DNA from 3 places in the Staphylococcus lloydii genome. Region 1 is predicted to be linked to each of the others. Evidence: predicted binding sites of a transcription regulator. Region 1 holds the regulator's gene; each other region holds the start of a gene.

Region 1 (5,946 bases):
TAATGAATGATGATGAAATTATGACAGAGGCTAAAAATATTGGTGCACCATATGAAGTGTTAAAATCAATTAAAGATAATGGTCGTTTACCAGTAGTTAACTTTGCTGCAGGTGGTGTAGCAACGCCTCAAGATGCTGCATTAATGATGGAATTAGGAGCAGATGGTGTATTTGTTGGTTCAGGTATCTTTAAATCAGAAGACCCTGAAAAATTCGCCAAGGCAATCGTACAAGCTACAACACATTATCAAGATTATGAATTAATCGGTCGTCTATCTAAAGAATTAGGTACTGCTATGAAAGGTTTAGATGTGAATCAACTTTCTTTAGAAGAACGTATGCAAGAGCGTGGTTGGTAATATGAAAATAGGCGTATTAGCGCTTCAAGGTGCAGTTAGAGAACATATTCGTCACATTGAATTAAGCGGACATGAAGGTGTAGCTATTAAGCGTGTTGAGCAACTTGAAGATATTGATGGACTCATATTACCAGGTGGTGAATCAACTACATTACGTCGTTTAATGAATTTATACGGATTTAAAGATGCGCTACAACAATCTAGCTTACCAATGTTTGGTACATGCGCAGGTTTAATTGTGTTGGCAAAAGATATCGTCGGAGAAGAAGGTTATTTAAACAAATTAGATATTACTGTACAACGTAATTCTTTTGGAAGACAAGTAGACAGTTTTGAATCCGAGTTAGACATTAAAGGTATAGCAGAAGATATTGAGGGTGTATTTATAAGAGCACCACATATTGAAAGTGTTCGCGATAATGTCGATGTATTAAGTCAAGTAGGCGACAAAATTGTAGCTGTTCAAGAAGGAAAATATTTAGGTGTTTCTTTCCATCCAGAGTTAACGGATGACTATAGGGTAACGCATTATTTTATTGAAAATATTGTGCGTCCAGCGATAACTGAAAAAGTTTAATAACTAAAAAAGAGTGGTCATAGTGGAATCAATCCATTACGATCACTCTTTTTATTAATTAAATGAAGAATCCAGCAATTGCTGCTGAGATAAATGATACAAGTGTTGCACCGAAAAGTAGTTTGAGTCCAAAACGAGCAACCATGTCACCTTTTTCGTTATTTAATGATTTTATAGCACCAGAAATGATACCGATAGAGCTGAAGTTTGCAAATGAAACTACGAATACTGATACGATACCTTTAGCGTGTTCGCTCATGCCAGTTGCTTTCCCTAAACTTTGCATTGCAACGAACTCATTTGATAACAGTTTAGTCGCCATAACTGAACCAGATTGAACTGCATCGCTCCATGGTACACCAGCTAAAAATGCAAATGGTGCAAAGACAAAACCAATTAAAGTTTGGAAGTCCCAGTGAATGTGACCACCAGATACGCCAGTGAAAATTGCACTTACGACCCCGTTGAGCAATGCAATAATGGCAATATAACCAATTAACATTGCACCAACAATAACTGCTACTTTAAAACCATCTAATATATATTCTCCTAAAACTTCGAAGAAAGATTGTTTTTGTGTTTCACTTTCTTGAACGATTAATTTGTCTTCTTTTTCATCAACACGATAAGGGTTAATAATTGAAGCAATAATGAAACCGCCAAATAAGTTTAATACTACTGCTGTAACAACATATTTTGGTTCAATTAATGTGAAATAAGCACCAATAATTGAAGCGGAAACTGTAGACATTGCAGAAGCGGTTAGTGTATATAAACGTTGTTTAGGTATGTATGCTAATTCTTTTTTCAAAGAAATAAATACTTCTGATTGTCCAAGAATGGCTGCGGCAACAGCGTTATATGATTCTAAACGTCCCATCCCATTTATTTTAGAAATTAAGAATCCTAAACCATTAATGATTAAAGGTAAAATTTTTGTATATTGTAAGATACCAATCAGAGCAGAAATAAAGACGATTGGTAATAATACATTGAAGAAGAATGGTGGGTTTTTGGGATCTACAAATTCAAAACCACCAAAGACGAAATTAACACCTTCAGCTGCTTTTGCTAATAGATAGTTGAAACCGTCAGATATACCACCAATAAAAGTTATACCAAATTTTGTTTTTAACAAAATAAATGCAAAAACTAATTGTATAAGTAGCAGTAAGCCGACATATTTCCAACGTATATTTTTTCTATCTGAGCTAAATAGTACAGCCAGTGCCAAAAATACTACAATCCCAATTAAGCCAATGATAATGTGCATAATGTTCTCATCCCTTTATTTTTTTCTTACCATCTATAATACAATAAAAGTAATATTAGTAACATAGATAATAAAAATTTTTAAATCATATTGGTTGAAAAAGGTCAAAGTTGGTCATATAATATAGTCAAAGAAGGTCAAAAAAGAGGTGATAATCATGCATAATATGTCAGACATCATAGAACAGTACATTAAAAAGTTATTTGAAGACACCAATGAAGACGCTGTTGAAATTCAACGTGCCCATGTTGCACAACGTTTCGACTGTGTTCCTTCGCAATTAAACTATGTGATTAAAACACGTTTTACTAATAAACATGGTTATGAAATAGAAAGTAAAAGAGGTGGCGGAGGGTATATCCGAATCACTAAAATTGAAAATAAAGATGAAACTGGTTATATTAATCACTTACTTCAAATTATTGGTCCTTCTATTTCACAACAACAAGCTTACTATATTATAGATGGTTTATTAGAAAAATCCTATATTACTGAAAGAGAAGCAAAAATGATTAATGCAATCATTGATAGAGAAACTTTAAAAATGGATATTGTAGCTAGAGACATTATTCGAGCTAACATTTTAAAACGTTTACTACCAATAATTAATTACTATTAAGGCGAGGTGATAACCGTGTTATGTGAAAATTGCCATTTAAATGAGGCAGAAGTAAAATTATCGGTTAAAGGCCAAGACGGTATACAAGAAAAGTGGGTATGTTCGACGTGCGCACAAGGTGGTAACCCTTGGACTCAAGATAAACAAGTAGAAAGTCATCAAGACGATATCGAAGGCGCGTTCGTTGTTAAACAAATCTTACAACACCTTGCTTCTAAACACGGCATCAACTTTGATGAAATTACTTTTAAAGAAGCAAAACGATGTCCGACTTGCCAAATGACATTAAGAGATATAGCACATGTAGGTAAATTTGGCTGTGCTGATTGTTATGACACATTTAAAGAAGATATTATAGATATAGTTAGACGCGTCCAAGGTGGTCAATTTGAACATACCGGTAAAACACCACACTCGTCTTATAAAAAATTAGCATTAAAGAAACAAATTGAAGAAAAAACAAATTATTTAAATCATTTGATAGAAGAACAAGAATTTGAACAAGCCGCAGTTGTAAGGGATGAAATTAAAGCATTAAAGACAGATAGCGAGGTGTCACGTGATGAGCGAAAAGGAAATTAATTCACATATTAGTGAATGGATGCGTGACGAAGAAGAACAACCCGTAGTAATGTCCTCAAGAATTAGACTCGCGCGTAACTTAGATAATCATGTACACCCACTGATGTATCCTTCAGAAAAAGAAGGTGAAAGAGTCATTAATGAAGTACAAGATGCGCTTCCCGAGTTAACGTTGCAAAGGCTAGATACAATGGACCAACAAAGCAAATACAAACTCGTTGCGAAACATCTTATAAGCCCTGAATTAATCAAACAACCTGCGGCAGCGGTATTGTTAAACGAAGATGAGTCATTAAGTTTAATGATTAACGAAGAAGATCATTTGCGTATTCAAGCAATGGGTAATGATTTATCGTTGCACACGTTATTTGAAAAAGCTTCTGAACTAGATGACCAAATAGATCAAGAATTAGATATTAGTTTTGATGAAAGTTTAGGTTATTTAACTACTTGTCCTACTAATATTGGTACGGGTTTAAGGGCAAGTGTCATGCTCCACTTACCTGGATTATCAATCATGAAACGAATGAACCGTATTGCTCAAACGATAAATCGTTTTGGATTTACGATTAGAGGTATATACGGGGAAGGTTCACAAGTGTATGGTCATATTTATCAAATTTCTAATCAATTAACTTTAGGTAAAACAGAATTAGAAATTATAGATAGCTTAGCAGAAGTCGTGCAACAAATTATTAACGAAGAATTACAAATTCGTGAACAACTCAATCGCCATAATCATGTTGAAACGTTGGATAGAGTTTATCGTGCATTAGGCGTTTTGAAATATAGTAGACTGATTTCAATGGAAGAAGCATCTTTCAGATTGAGTGAAGTGAAATTAGGTATCGATTTAGGTTATATTGAACTAGAAGACTTTAAGTTTAATGAATTAATGATAGCTATTCAATCTGCGTTTTTATTAGATAGTGAAGACGATAAATCAGTAAATGAAAAACGATCAGATATATTGAGAAAGCATATAAAATAGGAGGTCTCGTTTATGTTATTTGGAAGACTTACAGAACGTGCGCAGCGCGTATTAGCACATGCACAAGAAGAAGCAATCCGTTTAAATCATTCTAATATCGGTACAGAACATTTGCTTCTAGGTTTAATGAAAGAACCGGAAGGCATCGCAGCAAAAGTTTTAGAGTCATTCGATATTACTGAAGAAAAAGTAATCGAAGAAGTAGAAAAACTTATCGGTCATGGCCAAGAGCAAATGGGTGCATTGCACTACACACCTAGAGCCAAAAAAGTAATCGAATTATCTATGGATGAAGCAAGAAAATTACACCACAATTTTGTAGGTACAGAACACATCTTACTAGGTTTAATTCGTGAAAATGAAGGCGTTGCGGCACGTGTATTTGCCAATTTAGATTTAAATATTACAAAAGCGCGTGCACAAGTTGTTAAAGCATTAGGTAGTCCTGAAATGAATAACAAAAATGCACAAGCAAATAAATCAAATAATACACCAACATTAGATAGTTTAGCGCGTGATTTAACAGTTATCGCTAAAGACGGTACATTAGATCCTGTAATTGGTAGAAATAGTGAAATTACTCGTGTTATCGAAGTGCTTAGCCGTCGTACTAAAAACAACCCAGTATTAATTGGTGAACCTGGTGTTGGTAAAACAGCGATAGCAGAAGGATTAGCGCAAGCAATCGTTAATAGTGAAGTGCCTGAAACATTGAAAAACAAACGTGTTATGTCATTAGATATGGGTACAGTAGTCGCTGGTACTAAATATCGAGGCGAATTCGAAGAACGTTTGAAAAAAGTGATGGAAGAAATTCATCAAGCTGGTAATGTTATTCTATTTATCGACGAATTGCATACGCTTGTAGGTGCTGGTGGTGCAGAAGGTGCAATCGATGCTTCTAATATCTTGAAACCAGCATTAGCACGTGGAGAATTACAATGTATTGGTGCGACAACATTAGATGAATACCGTAAAAATATTGAAAAAGATGCTGCACTTGAACGTCGTTTCCAACCCGTTCAAGTCGACGAACCAACTGTTGAAGATACAGTAGAAATATTAAAAGGTTTACGTGATCGTTATGAAGCACATCACCGTATCAACATTTCAGATGAAGCGGTAGAAGCAGCAGTAAAATTAAGTAATCGTTATGTTTCTGACCGTTTCTTACCAGACAAAGCGATTGATTTAATTGATGAAGCTAGTTCAAAAGTAAGACTTAAAAGTCACACTACACCACCAAACTTAAAAGAAATCGAACAACAAATTGAACAAGTTAAAAATGAAAAAGATGCTGCAGTACATGCGCAAGAATTTGAAAATGCAGCTAACTTAAGAGATAAACAAACTAAACTAGAAAAACAATACGAAGAAGCCAACAATAATTGGAAAAACACACAAAATGGTGAAAGCACATCCTTATCAGAAGAAGACATCGCAGAAGTTATTGCAGGATGGACTGGTATCCCATTAACTCGTATTAATGAAACAGAATCTCAACGTCTACTAAACTTAGAAGATTCTCTTCATGAAAGAGTTATT
Region 2 (5,946 bases), 410 kb from region 1:
AGTTGTTTCTGTAATAACGCCAGTATCTTTCACATTTTCAAGTAAGACTTGTGAACCAATGTTACTAGTCATAATAATTATAGTGTTTTTGAAATCAACATTTCTACCTTTTGAATCAGTTAGACGACCCTCATCTAAAATTTGAAGTAATACGTTGAAAACGTCGCTGTGCGCTTTTTCTATTTCATCTAATAGAATAACTGAATATGGATTACGACGAACGGATTCAGTTAATTGACCCCCTTCATCATGACCAACATAACCAGGAGGAGCTCCAATTAATCGTGACACAGAATGTTTTTCCATATATTCACTCATATCAATACGAATCATATGTTTTTCTGAATCAAATAACGTTGAAGCTAATGACTTAGCTAACTCAGTTTTACCTACACCCGTTGGTCCTAAGAATAAGAAACTACCTATAGGTCTTTGGGGATCTTTAATACCTGCGCGCGCTCTTACTACTGCGTCAGATACTAAATCTACTGCTTTATCTTGACCCACAACACGTTCGTGTAAAATATCAGCTAAGTTTAAAAGTTTTTCACGTTCTGTTTCGACTAATTTTGAAACTGGAATACCCGTCCAAGCACTTACAATATCGCCGATTTCTTCATCTGAAACAATTTCTCTAATAATACGATCATTGTCTTCATTTTGTTCATCTTGGAATGCTGCTTCTAAATCTCTTAATTCTTTTTCTAACTCAGGTATTTTACCATGTTGTAATTCTGCTGCACGTTCCAAATTATAGTTATTTTCAGCATCTTCCAGTGCTTTTCTACTTTCATCAAGTTCTGTACGTTTTTCTTGAAGTTTCGCAATTTTTTCTTTTTCTTGTTCTACACGAGATGAAATTTCGGATTGTTTTTCTTTTTCGTTAGCTAATTCTTCTTGTAATTCTTGTAATCGTTGTTTACTCGCATTATCAGATTCATTTTTCAATGCACTTTCTTCGATTTCTAATTGCATTACGCGTCGATTAACTTGGTCTAATTCTGTTGGATTTGAACCCATTTCAGTACGAATCGTTGCACAAGCTTGGTCCACTAAGTCGATCGCTTTATCTGGTAAGAAACGATCTGTGATATAACGGTCTGATAACTCAGCCGCAGCAACTAAAGCACGGTCTTGGATTCTAACACCATGATATACTTCATAACGTTCTTTGAGACCTCTTAAAATGGAAATTGTATCTTCAACATCAGGCTCTGAAACATTTACTTTTTGGAAACGACGCTCTAATGCAGAATCTTTTTCGATATATTCACGATATTCATTTAAAGTCGTAGCACCGATACAGTGTAGTTCCCCTCTAGCAAGCATCGGTTTTAACATGTTTCCAGCATCCATTGCGCCTTCAGTTTTACCTGCACCAACTAGCATGTGAATTTCATCGATAAATAAAATTATTCTACCATCTGAATCTTTAACTTCTTTAAGTACTGCTTTTAGACGTTCTTCAAATTCACCACGATATTTAGCACCGGCTACAAGCGCACTTAAATCTAATTCGAAGATCGTTTTATCTAGTAATGATTCAGGTACGTCTTTGCGTACGATTCTTTGCGCTAATCCTTCTACTATCGCTGTTTTACCTACACCAGGTTCACCGATAAGTACTGGATTATTTTTAGTTTTTCTGCTTAAAATTCTTATAGAGTTTCGAATTTCTTCATCTCTACCGATAACTGGGTCCATATTACCTTGTCGGACCTCTTCTACTAAATCACGTCCATATTTCTCTAAAGCTTCATAATTTACTTCTGGATTTTGTGATGTCACGTGATTCCCTCCTCTAATTTTTTTTATAATTTCCGTTACTACTTCTGCTTTATTGCCTACTGCTTGTTTTGTTGTTTCATCTATAGCTATTGCAGCTAACAGTAGATGCTCCATAGATATATATTCATCATCATATTCTTTCATATATAATTCAGCTTTAGTCAAAAGTTCATTTGCCTTTGGACTAATATATTGTCCGTATTGAATATTATCTCCTTGCACAGTTGGATATTTTTTTAATTTATTTTCATATTGTGTTGTTAATTGTTCTGTATCAATATTTGCTCTTTCTAAAACATTGTGATATAAACTATCTGTTTCAGCCATTGCTGATATTAGTATTGCTTCAATTTCAATATTTTGTAATTCATATGTTTGAGCTTGCTCAACCGCATTTTGTAATACGCTTTGCACTTTGTAGGTCATTTGATTTATATCCAATATTTTCACCCCTATACAATTAGCGTTAGGTCAAACCTTTTTGACTTTGACTTTCTTTGACCTTAACTTTATTATAGACCCTTTTATATGAAGAATCAACTCGAAAGCATTAAAAAATACATCATTTTTATTAAATTAATTTTCTCATAACAGTATAAAAAACCGGTACCGTCCAAGTTGAACGATGACCGGTTTATTGCTATTTTTTCAGTGCATTAACGATTTGATCTGTTAACGCATCTACCCCTTTTGGCTCCAGATGAATACCGTCTGGTGCAAAGTATTCAGTATGACCTTCTGAAGTTTTATACCAATTTATTAATTTAACATTTGAATGTTCTTTAGCAGCTTGAGCTAACATATCATTCACATGTTGTTCATATGGTCTTGGCACTCTAACATTAATTAAATAGATGTCTGCCTTTCCTAATCTATTAATTAATTCATCTAATTGACTCTTACTAAAATCTCCATTAGTACCCAATTCGAGTACAACTTGGTCGCCTTTTTGAGTTTTATCTTTGTACTGACTATTAACTAACGGCAACGCTTCATATAGATTTCTTCCTACCTTACCATCTATATCAGCATTTGGTACTTTTTCTTTGAAAGTATCACCAATATCTACCATTACAGAATCACCTAGTAATAATGGAGATAGGTTTTTTACATCTTTATTAGATTTCGATTGCTTATCTGTATCTTTATTGTTATCTATGGGTTTTGGTTTAACAATTTTTTTATCTTGATTAGTTGAATGAAATGTTGTTTTTTTATGCGTTATATCATCCTTACCTAATTTGTCGAAGGCGCCTAAAAATACTAATATTGTAGGCACACAAACACATAAAGCAACAATCGTTCTAATTAAAGATGTCTTAAATAAGCTATTAAAACTAAAGATTCGGAACCCATGCTTTCTAAAAGGTACTTCTATATACCTATATGATAGTTCTGCAAAAACAAAAGTTAAAATTAGATCCAAAACAAATACGTAAAGTGGGTATTGTCCCGCTACGTAATATGAATGAATAAAGCTTATTATAGGAAAATGCCAAAGATATAAACTATATGATCTTTGTCCTATGTATACAAATACTCTATTCCCCAATGCTTGCGCAAAGATATTGGAAGGATGTACTGCACTCGCAATAATTAATAACGTGAGTGCTGAAATCAAATAGAAACCACCATGATAAATCCATGCACTATCATCTTCCACAGTGAAGAATAATGTTATTAAAATAAGTAATCCGATTGTTCCAACAGTACTAATTATTATTTTTAATACTTTAGGTGGTTTAGCATTCAATTTAAAAGGTGGCCAAGCAAAAGCTAAAATCACCCCTAATAATAATGTTTGTAAACGTGTGTCTGTACCGAAATACACACGTGAATTTTCTGCGGTCATAAGTGAAATTGTTATCATCAAAATGAGTGATACCAACGACACAATCCAAAATATAAGTGTTACATTTTTATAACTTTTAAATTTAAATAATAACAAAACTAAAATGAACGGGAAAAACAAGTAAAACTGTTCCTCAATCGCTAATGACCATAAATGTTTCAATGGCATAAATGCAAATTGTTCAAAATAATTTACATCTGTTATTATGTACCACCAATTTGACATATAGAAAATGGCTGCAAATGCGTCGTGTTTAATCTGAACGATGTGAGATGGTTTTAAAATAAGTGTAGCTATAGTCACTGTAAAAATTAATATTAACACTGCTGGTAATAGTCGTTTTATACGTCTGAGCCAAAATTGCTTTATTTTAATCGTTCCTGTTTCTTCGTATTCGCTAAGCAATAAGCTAGTAATTAAATAGCCGGAAATCACGAAAAAGGTATCAACACCTAAAAAGCCGCCACTAAGCCATTGCTTATTTAAGTGATAAATTATAATACCAATGACAGCAATCGCCCTTAAGCCGTCTAAACCAGGCATATAGCGTTTAGGATAACGGTTACGATTTTTAGTAGTATTGTTTGTTTTCATTAATAAACATCTTTCCTTACAATTAATTGAATGTCAGGCATCTATAAAGTGTAATGTTTTTGTAATGAAATTGCAATTATTTTAATGATTTGTACAACCAAATTGTGAACTTTATAATTTCAAACACAAAAAGCTTAGATAACAATTACAAATTTCTGCAACTATCATCTAAGCTTTATCATGTATCAATTAAATAATTATCCAATACCTAATGCTATTTTTGCATAGCGAGACATCATTTCTTTATCCCATGGTGGATTCCACACGATATTTACTTCTGTGTCTTGAATTTCAGGTAATTCAGCTAATACCATTTTAATTTGATTAATAATTTGCGGTCCAAGAGGACAGCCCATTGAAGTCAATGTCATTTCTACCGTACATAAGCCTTCATCGTCTACGTCTACTTTATATACTAAACCTAAGTTAACGATATCGATACCTAACTCAGGGTCAATTACCATTTCTAAGGCATTTAAAATATTATCTTTTAAACCTTCATCCATTTGTCTCACCTCTTTGTATTTAATCTTACTTAACAATATATCAAATATCTTACAAAACGCCAATAAAATGCTATGATGTTATTGTATTCTAATATACTTATTCCAAGGAGAAAGTTATGCAACCTTATTTAATTTGTCTAGATTTAGACGGCACGTTATTAAATGATGAAAAGGTTATTACACCTTACACAAAAAAAGTACTAAAAGTCTTACAACAACAAGGTCACAAATTAATGATTGCTACGGGACGTCCGTACCGAGCGAGTCAAATATATTACCATGAATTAAATATGGATACACCTATCGTCAATTTTAACGGTGCGTATGTTCACCATCCAAAAAACAATACTTTTGAAGAAAAGCATGAAGTGCTTGACTTAAACTTAGCAACAAGTATCATTCAATCTTTAAAAGATTATGGCGTTAATAATATGATAGCCGAAATTAAAGACCATGTATTTATTGATAATTTTGATCAAAAATTATTCGATGGTTTTTCAATGGGCAACCCTAAAATAGAAACTGGAAATCTATTACAAAATTTAAATACTTCCCCTACTTCTATTTTAGTTGAAGCTGAAGAAGTAATGATTCCTAGAATTAAACAAATGCTGTCTAGTTTTTATACAGAAAGTATAGAACATCGTCGTTGGGGATCACCTTTTCCAGTTATAGAGATAGTCGGTAAAAACATCAACAAAGCACGTGGCATTGAAACATCAAAATCATACCTCAATATTGAGCAACAAAATATTATCGCTTTTGGTGATGAAGACAATGACTTGGAAATGATCAAATATGCAGAGCATGGTATTGCTATGGGTAATGGTCTAACAGATTTGAAAAACATAGCCAATGCTACTACATATACTAATAATGAGGATGGCGTAGCTCATTATCTAAACGACTTCTTTAAGTTAAACATTAAACAAGAACAATATATTAATACTAATATGTAAGTTTAGAACATTAATATTTACTATCGCCAAATTTTATTCTTACCCTTTGTAGGAGGTTATTATATGACCGAAATAGTCGTCGTAGGCGCTGTAGCGGGCGGTGCAACTGTCGCCAGTCAAATACGCAGATTAGACAACCAAAGCAACATTACTGTTTTTGAAAAAGATAGAGATATGAGTTTTGCCAATTGTGGTTTGCCATACTATCTGGGCAACGTAGTCGATTCAAGAGATAAACTACTAGCTA
Region 3 (5,946 bases), 260 kb from region 1:
TCTTGTCTTTGTCTTTCTTTTCTTTATCTTTCTTAGCTTTTTCTTCTTCTTTCTGATGTTGCAGTCGTTCATTGGATTTATTTGAATGATCAACAAATGCAAAAATGGCAAAAGCTAAGCCACCTATTAATAGCAAAATAATTACAACACTAATTACTTTAGCCAAACCACTCATTTTTTTGTTTTGGTTATCATCAAAATTATTATTTTGATTCGACATAAACTTCCCTCACTTTGAAATCTCTCTAATTTATTTAAACTTACTACTTTATTACATTATGACATTATATTTTAACCTATTTACTGCAAAATTTGAATTAATTATTAAACAAACTACAAAATAAGTCATTTTTATCTATTTGAACTTTAAAGTTTTTACTTATGTTATTGCTATACTTATAGTAATCTAAATAGAGGAAATGTTTCAACATTTAATAGGTTAAATTTTATTATATTTATAGTTAAGGAGTATAACATGATGACAAAGCATGACCCTTTTGAAGAACTTGACGACGATAAAAAGCCTAAAGGACAATCGATTAAACAAATGATGTTAGAAAATGATCATTACGCCCCAAAGAAACACAGTAAGTTATCATTTGTCATCTTTATCATAACGCTACTAATTATAATATTCATTGTTGGTATGTTTATTATATAAATTTCATACCTTTATTATTGCAAGCAATATTTTATTAAAAAACAAATTTTAACGTCTTTTTTGTAAAATACGCTATACTAATTTATATACTCCACATTACAACGAAATTACCAAAATCATATACTTGAGGTGATACAATGAAAAATTATTTAATAACTGGCGGAACTGGCATGGTGGGAACTCAGCTAGTTGATGCAATTAAAGAGAGTGATGCACATATTACTATATTAACCCGTCAAGATAAATCAAGTAATCACCATAAAATCAGCTATGTTAATTGGTCTAAAGCAGGATGGCAATCTTTAGTTCCAGACATAGATATCGTAATCAATTTGGCTGGCGCGAGTTTAAATAAACGGTGGACTACAAAATACAAACAAACAATTATGCTAAGCAGATTACAATCTACACATGCATTATTTGAGCTATTCAAGGATAGAAGTTACAAACCTGAAGTTCTTTTTAATGCTAGTGCTGTAGGATATTATAAACCCGATTTACATCAAACATATACAGAACTATATCGCACATTACCTTTCGACTTTTTATCAGAAGTTGTCTATCAATGGGAACGTATAGCGAAACAATTTGAAACATTGGGTACACGTGTAGTGATTGGTAGATTTGGCATGGTATTGTCTAACGAAGATGGCGCATTACCATTAATGAAACTACCGTATAACTTATATGTGGGCGGCAAAATTGGCTCTGGTCGTCAATGGTATTCTTGGATTCACCTAGAAGACCTTACGCGCGCTATTCTATTTGTCATTAGCCATAACAAAGCTAACGGTGTATTTAATTTCACTACACCTATTGCCGAACGCCAAAATTTATTTGGTTATACACTTGGTCGTATTATGGATAAACCCCATTACACTTGGGTCCCTTGTACTTTAATACGCCTAGTTTTAGGACAAATGTCTACGGTAGTACTAGATACACAAAAAGTTATTCCTAATAAATTAGAAGCTCTAGACTTTAAATTCAAATTTAATAATTTAAAATTAGCACTAGAAAATTTAGAACAATAAATAAAAAACAGTCCTTAACAGGACTGTTTTTTTATGCTTCTGGTTCCATTACTTGGTCAACTAAGCCGTATTCTTTTGCTTCGTTCGCTGATAAGAAATTATCACGATCTGTATCTTTTTCAATTTGTTCAATTGATTGACCTGTACGTTCAGCTAAAATTTGATTTAATTTAGCACGTGTTTTTAAGATATGATTTGCTGCAATTTCAATTTCTGTTGCTTGACCTTGCGCGCCACCTAGAGGTTGGTGAATCATTACTTCAGCATTTGGTAAAGCAAAACGTTTACCTTTAGCTCCAGCTGCTAATAAGAATGAACCCATAGATGCTGCCATACCAATACAAATAGTTTGTACATCTGGTTTAATATGTTGAATTGTATCATAAATTGCGAAACCAGCAGTTACACTACCTCCTGGTGAATTGATATAAAGATAAATATCTTTATCAGCATCTTGTGCTTGTAAGAATAACAATTGAGATACAATTGAGTTTGCTACATTGTCATCGATTTGAGAACCTAACATGATAATACGGTCTTTTAATAAACGTGAGTAAATGTCATAAGCACGTTCACCACGGTTTGTTGTTTCTATTACTGTAGGAATTAAATTCATTCTGTTTCCTCCTTAATTATAACTGTTGAATTTATTTTAACTTAAAAGTCAAAAATGGTCAAAAAATAAACTCACCATTTTGAAATTCTTTTCAAACTCATCATTGACCAATACTTTGAACATTTGTAAACTATTGGTATTGTATATTTTACCCCTCGTAGTGTAATGGATAACACATAAGATTCCGGTTCTTAGAATAGGGGTTCGATTCCCTTCGAGGGGGTACTTGTTTTCATTCAACTTTCTTTATTTATTAAGTCATTATAGAACTTAAAGATTATGTTTTCAATTTTCCATAAAGAAAGTTGTTTATAAACAGATTTAATAAACGCCTTTTCACAAAAATAAGCCTCCAAATAAATTTGAAAGCTTACCTCATTTTAACTTTTATTAACCTTTATATTCTAATGCATCTATTTCATGTTTACGCATATTTGATCCTTTTTCATAGAGCGTTACGACTCCAATAATTAATACTACTATAGTGACTAAAAACAACACGTTTTTCTTATTTCCAAAATTCATTGCACCACTTAATATTAGTAAAAATAGCATAACAATGAATAGCATAAATGCTAAATACATAAATAAAGTACCCATATTCTTACTTCCTTCGTTCGATTAATTAATTTAAAGCATAACTTATTATGCTCCGCAAAATTAAATATCGCAATATAAAGTTTTACAATTTTATGCAACTTATTTTCTTTTAATATTAAGTAAAAAATGAGTTAGGCACAATTGCTTTATAGCCAGATATCCTATCATCAGTATTATTCTACAATGAATCTATATCTTCGCCATTTCTTATTTTGTCAGCCATTTCATTTAACTTTCGAAGACGATGATTAACACCAGATTTCGATATTGTGCCTGTTGATACCATTTCCCCTAATTCTTTCAAAGAAATTTCTTGATGTTCTACACGTAATTTCGCAATTTCTCTTAAGCGGTCTGGCAAGTTATCTAGGCCTATCTCTTGATCTATCAATCGGATGCTTTCAACTTGTTTCATTGCTGCACTTACAGTTTTATTTAAGTTCGCAGTCTCACAGTTAACAAGTCTGTTAACTGAATTTCTCATATCGCGGACAATTCTGACGTCTTCAAATTTAAGAAGTGCTTGATAACCTCCGATTAAACTTAAAAAATCAGATATTTTTTCAGCCTCTTTCAAATAGACAATGCTTCCTTTTTTACGCTCTAAATGTTTAGCATTTAATTCATAGCCATTCATTAATTTTGTTAGACCTTCTGAATGACTTTCATATAATGAAAAAATTTCTAAATGATAGGATGAAGTTTCTGGATTATTGACTGAACCTCCAGCTAGGAATGCACCTCTTAAGTAGCTACGACGCATTTCATCATCTTCAATGATAGCTTCGTCAATTTCATGCGTAAAAATACCATTTTTTAAAATGCCTAAGTCATCTAAAATTTCTTTAGATTTCATCTTAACTCTACATATATAGATATTATTTTTCTTTAATTTCATTTTTTTACGCACTAAAATTTCAACTTCAACATTAAATATCTTTTTGATTAATGAATAGATTCTTCTAGCTGTTGTGGCATTCTCTGTTTGTACATTAATTACAAATTGTTGATTAGCCAAACTAAGTGCACCATTCATTCTTATCAAGGCACTGAGCTCTGCTTTTGCGTTGTCTATATCAACTTCAATTCTCGTTAATTCATTTTTCATGTCTGATGCAAAGCTCATATGTACTCATTCCTTTTCTTTACTACAAATTATTTCTTATGCTACGCATCATTTACGTTTAAACTTAATTGTTTCCGTAGTATCTAATGCAATTTCATAAATCATTTTTGATAACACTTTGTTATTATGCCGCACGTAATGTTCAGATGAAATTTCTACTAAATTATCATGTGAAAACACTCTAATACCGGCTTTATCTAATTCTTCTTTATCATTTTGAACTGGGCTAGCGTTTTCTTTTTCATATCTGTCTAACACATCTTGATTAAATGTTTCCTCATTACATATCGCATAATCAATAAATTTTTTACCTACATGGTCATGAATAGCTTTAATATGATCATGTGCCGTATAATTATTTGTTTCTCCTGGTTGGGTCATAACGTTCGTTACATATAGTTTAGGTGCCGCACTATTAATAACCGCTTCGGCGATACCTTCTACGCATAAATTTGATATTACACTAGTATATAGAGAACCTGGACCTAGTACAATTAAATCAGCTTCTGATAAAGCTTCTAATGCTTCTGCCATTGGCTTTACATGTTTGGGTTCTAAAAAGACATGTTTAATCTTTTTGTTTTGTTTAGGTATATTTGATTCTCCATATACAATTTCACCGTCTTCCATAACAGCGTTTAATTGTACACTCGCATTGGTAGATGGTATAACCCTACCTTTAATATTTAATATTTTACTTAACTCTTTCACCGCATGTCCAAAATCATCTGTAATATTAGTCAACGCGGCAATAAGTAAATTCCCTAATGAATGCCCTTCAATTTGGTTCTCTTGAAATCGATATTTAAATAACTCTTCCAACATAGGTTCTGCTTCACTTAAAGCTGATATTACATTACGAATATCTCCGGGAGCCGGAATATTCATTTCGTTACGTATCTTTCCAGTACTACCACCATCATCCGCAACAGTAACGATTGTAGTTATGTCAATATTATAGTCTCTTAATCCACGTGCTAAAACTGATAAGCCAGTGCCGCCGCCGATGAGTACAAGTTTAATTTTTTCCATTTTTCTCGCCACTTTCAATATGTGCATCACGGTGATGTACATATACATTATAGTCAAAGCTTTCTCTTAATTCTTCACCAATTCTTTTAGCCAAAGCTACAGAACGATGTTGGCCTCCTGTACAACCCATAGCAATAACCAGCTGCGTTTTACCTTCTTTTTTGTAACCGGGTATCATGTATTTTAATAAATCGATTAATTTTTCGTAAAACGTTTCGGTCTCTTGCCATTTCATTACGTAATCGTAAACTGGCTTATCTTCACCGGTTAATGGTCGTAATTCTTCTACATAGTATGGGTTAGGTAAAAATCTAACATCAAACACTAAATCTGCGTCCATTTGAATACCATATTTAAAACCAAAGCTCGTCACATTGACGCTAAACGGTTCATAATTTCTACTATTAAAGTAATCATTGATGCGCTTTTTTAATTCTTTAGATGTGAAATAAGACGTATCGATAATATAATTTGCGCAACTTCTAATTTCTGTTAATAAATGTCGTTCTTCTTCAATTGATTCTATTAAAGAACGTTGTCCATTTTCATTTAATGGGTGTGCTCGACGCGTTTCTTTATACCTTGAAATTAGACGTTCTTCACTTGCTTCTAAAAAGATAAGATCTACTATCACGTCATTTTTACTTTTTATCTCATCTACTTCTTTAACGAAAGATTTAAATAACTCTTTACCTCGCAAATCAATAGCAATTGCCACTTTTTTTAACGAAGGATTACCTTGTTCCATTAACTCGACAAATTTTGGTAATAAGATAGGTGGTAGGTTATCAACACAAAAGTAATCAATGTCTTCTAAACTTTGAATAACAAGTGATTTCCCGGCACCTGACATCCCAGTAATTAATAATAATTCACT

Evidence for each region. Region 1 encodes CtsR, which represses protease genes until heat stress. Its sites were predicted from a motif close to ATGGTCAATAAAGGTCAAACA; they were not measured.
Region 2: a site for CtsR is predicted at 2,273-2,293, ahead of clpB (ATP-dependent chaperone ClpB). Genes of this name have one in related genera too.
Region 3: a site for CtsR is predicted at 2,356-2,376, ahead of clpP (ATP-dependent Clp endopeptidase proteolytic subunit ClpP). Genes of this name have one in related genera too.

Annotation. Positions count from the first base shown of each region.
Region 1 covers NZ_CP064056.1:2,277,584-2,283,529, reverse strand. Annotated here, with positions in the region: gene pdxS (pyridoxal 5'-phosphate synthase lyase subunit PdxS) at 1-359, shown strand, start outside; gene pdxT (pyridoxal 5'-phosphate synthase glutaminase subunit PdxT) at 361-936, shown strand; gene ISP08_RS11255 (NupC/NupG family nucleoside CNT transporter) at 995-2,209, opposite strand; gene ISP08_RS11250 (CtsR family transcriptional regulator) at 2,367-2,828, shown strand; gene ISP08_RS11245 (UvrB/UvrC motif-containing protein) at 2,844-3,410, shown strand; gene ISP08_RS11240 (protein arginine kinase) at 3,391-4,401, shown strand; gene ISP08_RS11235 (ATP-dependent Clp protease ATP-binding subunit) at 4,414-5,946, shown strand, end outside.
Region 2 covers NZ_CP064056.1:1,865,424-1,871,369, forward strand. Annotated here, with positions in the region: gene clpB (ATP-dependent chaperone ClpB) at 1-2,229, opposite strand, end outside; gene ISP08_RS09065 (acyltransferase family protein) at 2,429-4,234, opposite strand; gene ISP08_RS09070 (metal-sulfur cluster assembly factor) at 4,432-4,740, opposite strand; gene ISP08_RS09075 (Cof-type HAD-IIB family hydrolase) at 4,857-5,699, shown strand; gene ISP08_RS09080 (CoA-disulfide reductase) at 5,763-5,946, shown strand, end outside.
Region 3 covers NZ_CP064056.1:2,015,801-2,021,746, forward strand. Annotated here, with positions in the region: gene ISP08_RS09915 (DUF4887 domain-containing protein) at 1-220, opposite strand, end outside; gene ISP08_RS09920 (hypothetical protein) at 476-661, shown strand; gene ISP08_RS09925 (TIGR01777 family oxidoreductase) at 799-1,695, shown strand; gene clpP (ATP-dependent Clp endopeptidase proteolytic subunit ClpP) at 1,727-2,311, opposite strand; tRNA gene ISP08_RS09935 (tRNA-Arg) at 2,463-2,534, shown strand; gene ISP08_RS09940 (hypothetical protein) at 2,702-2,911, opposite strand; gene whiA (DNA-binding protein WhiA) at 3,090-4,037, opposite strand; gene ISP08_RS09950 (gluconeogenesis factor YvcK family protein) at 4,086-5,069, opposite strand; gene rapZ (RNase adapter RapZ) at 5,056-5,946, opposite strand, start outside.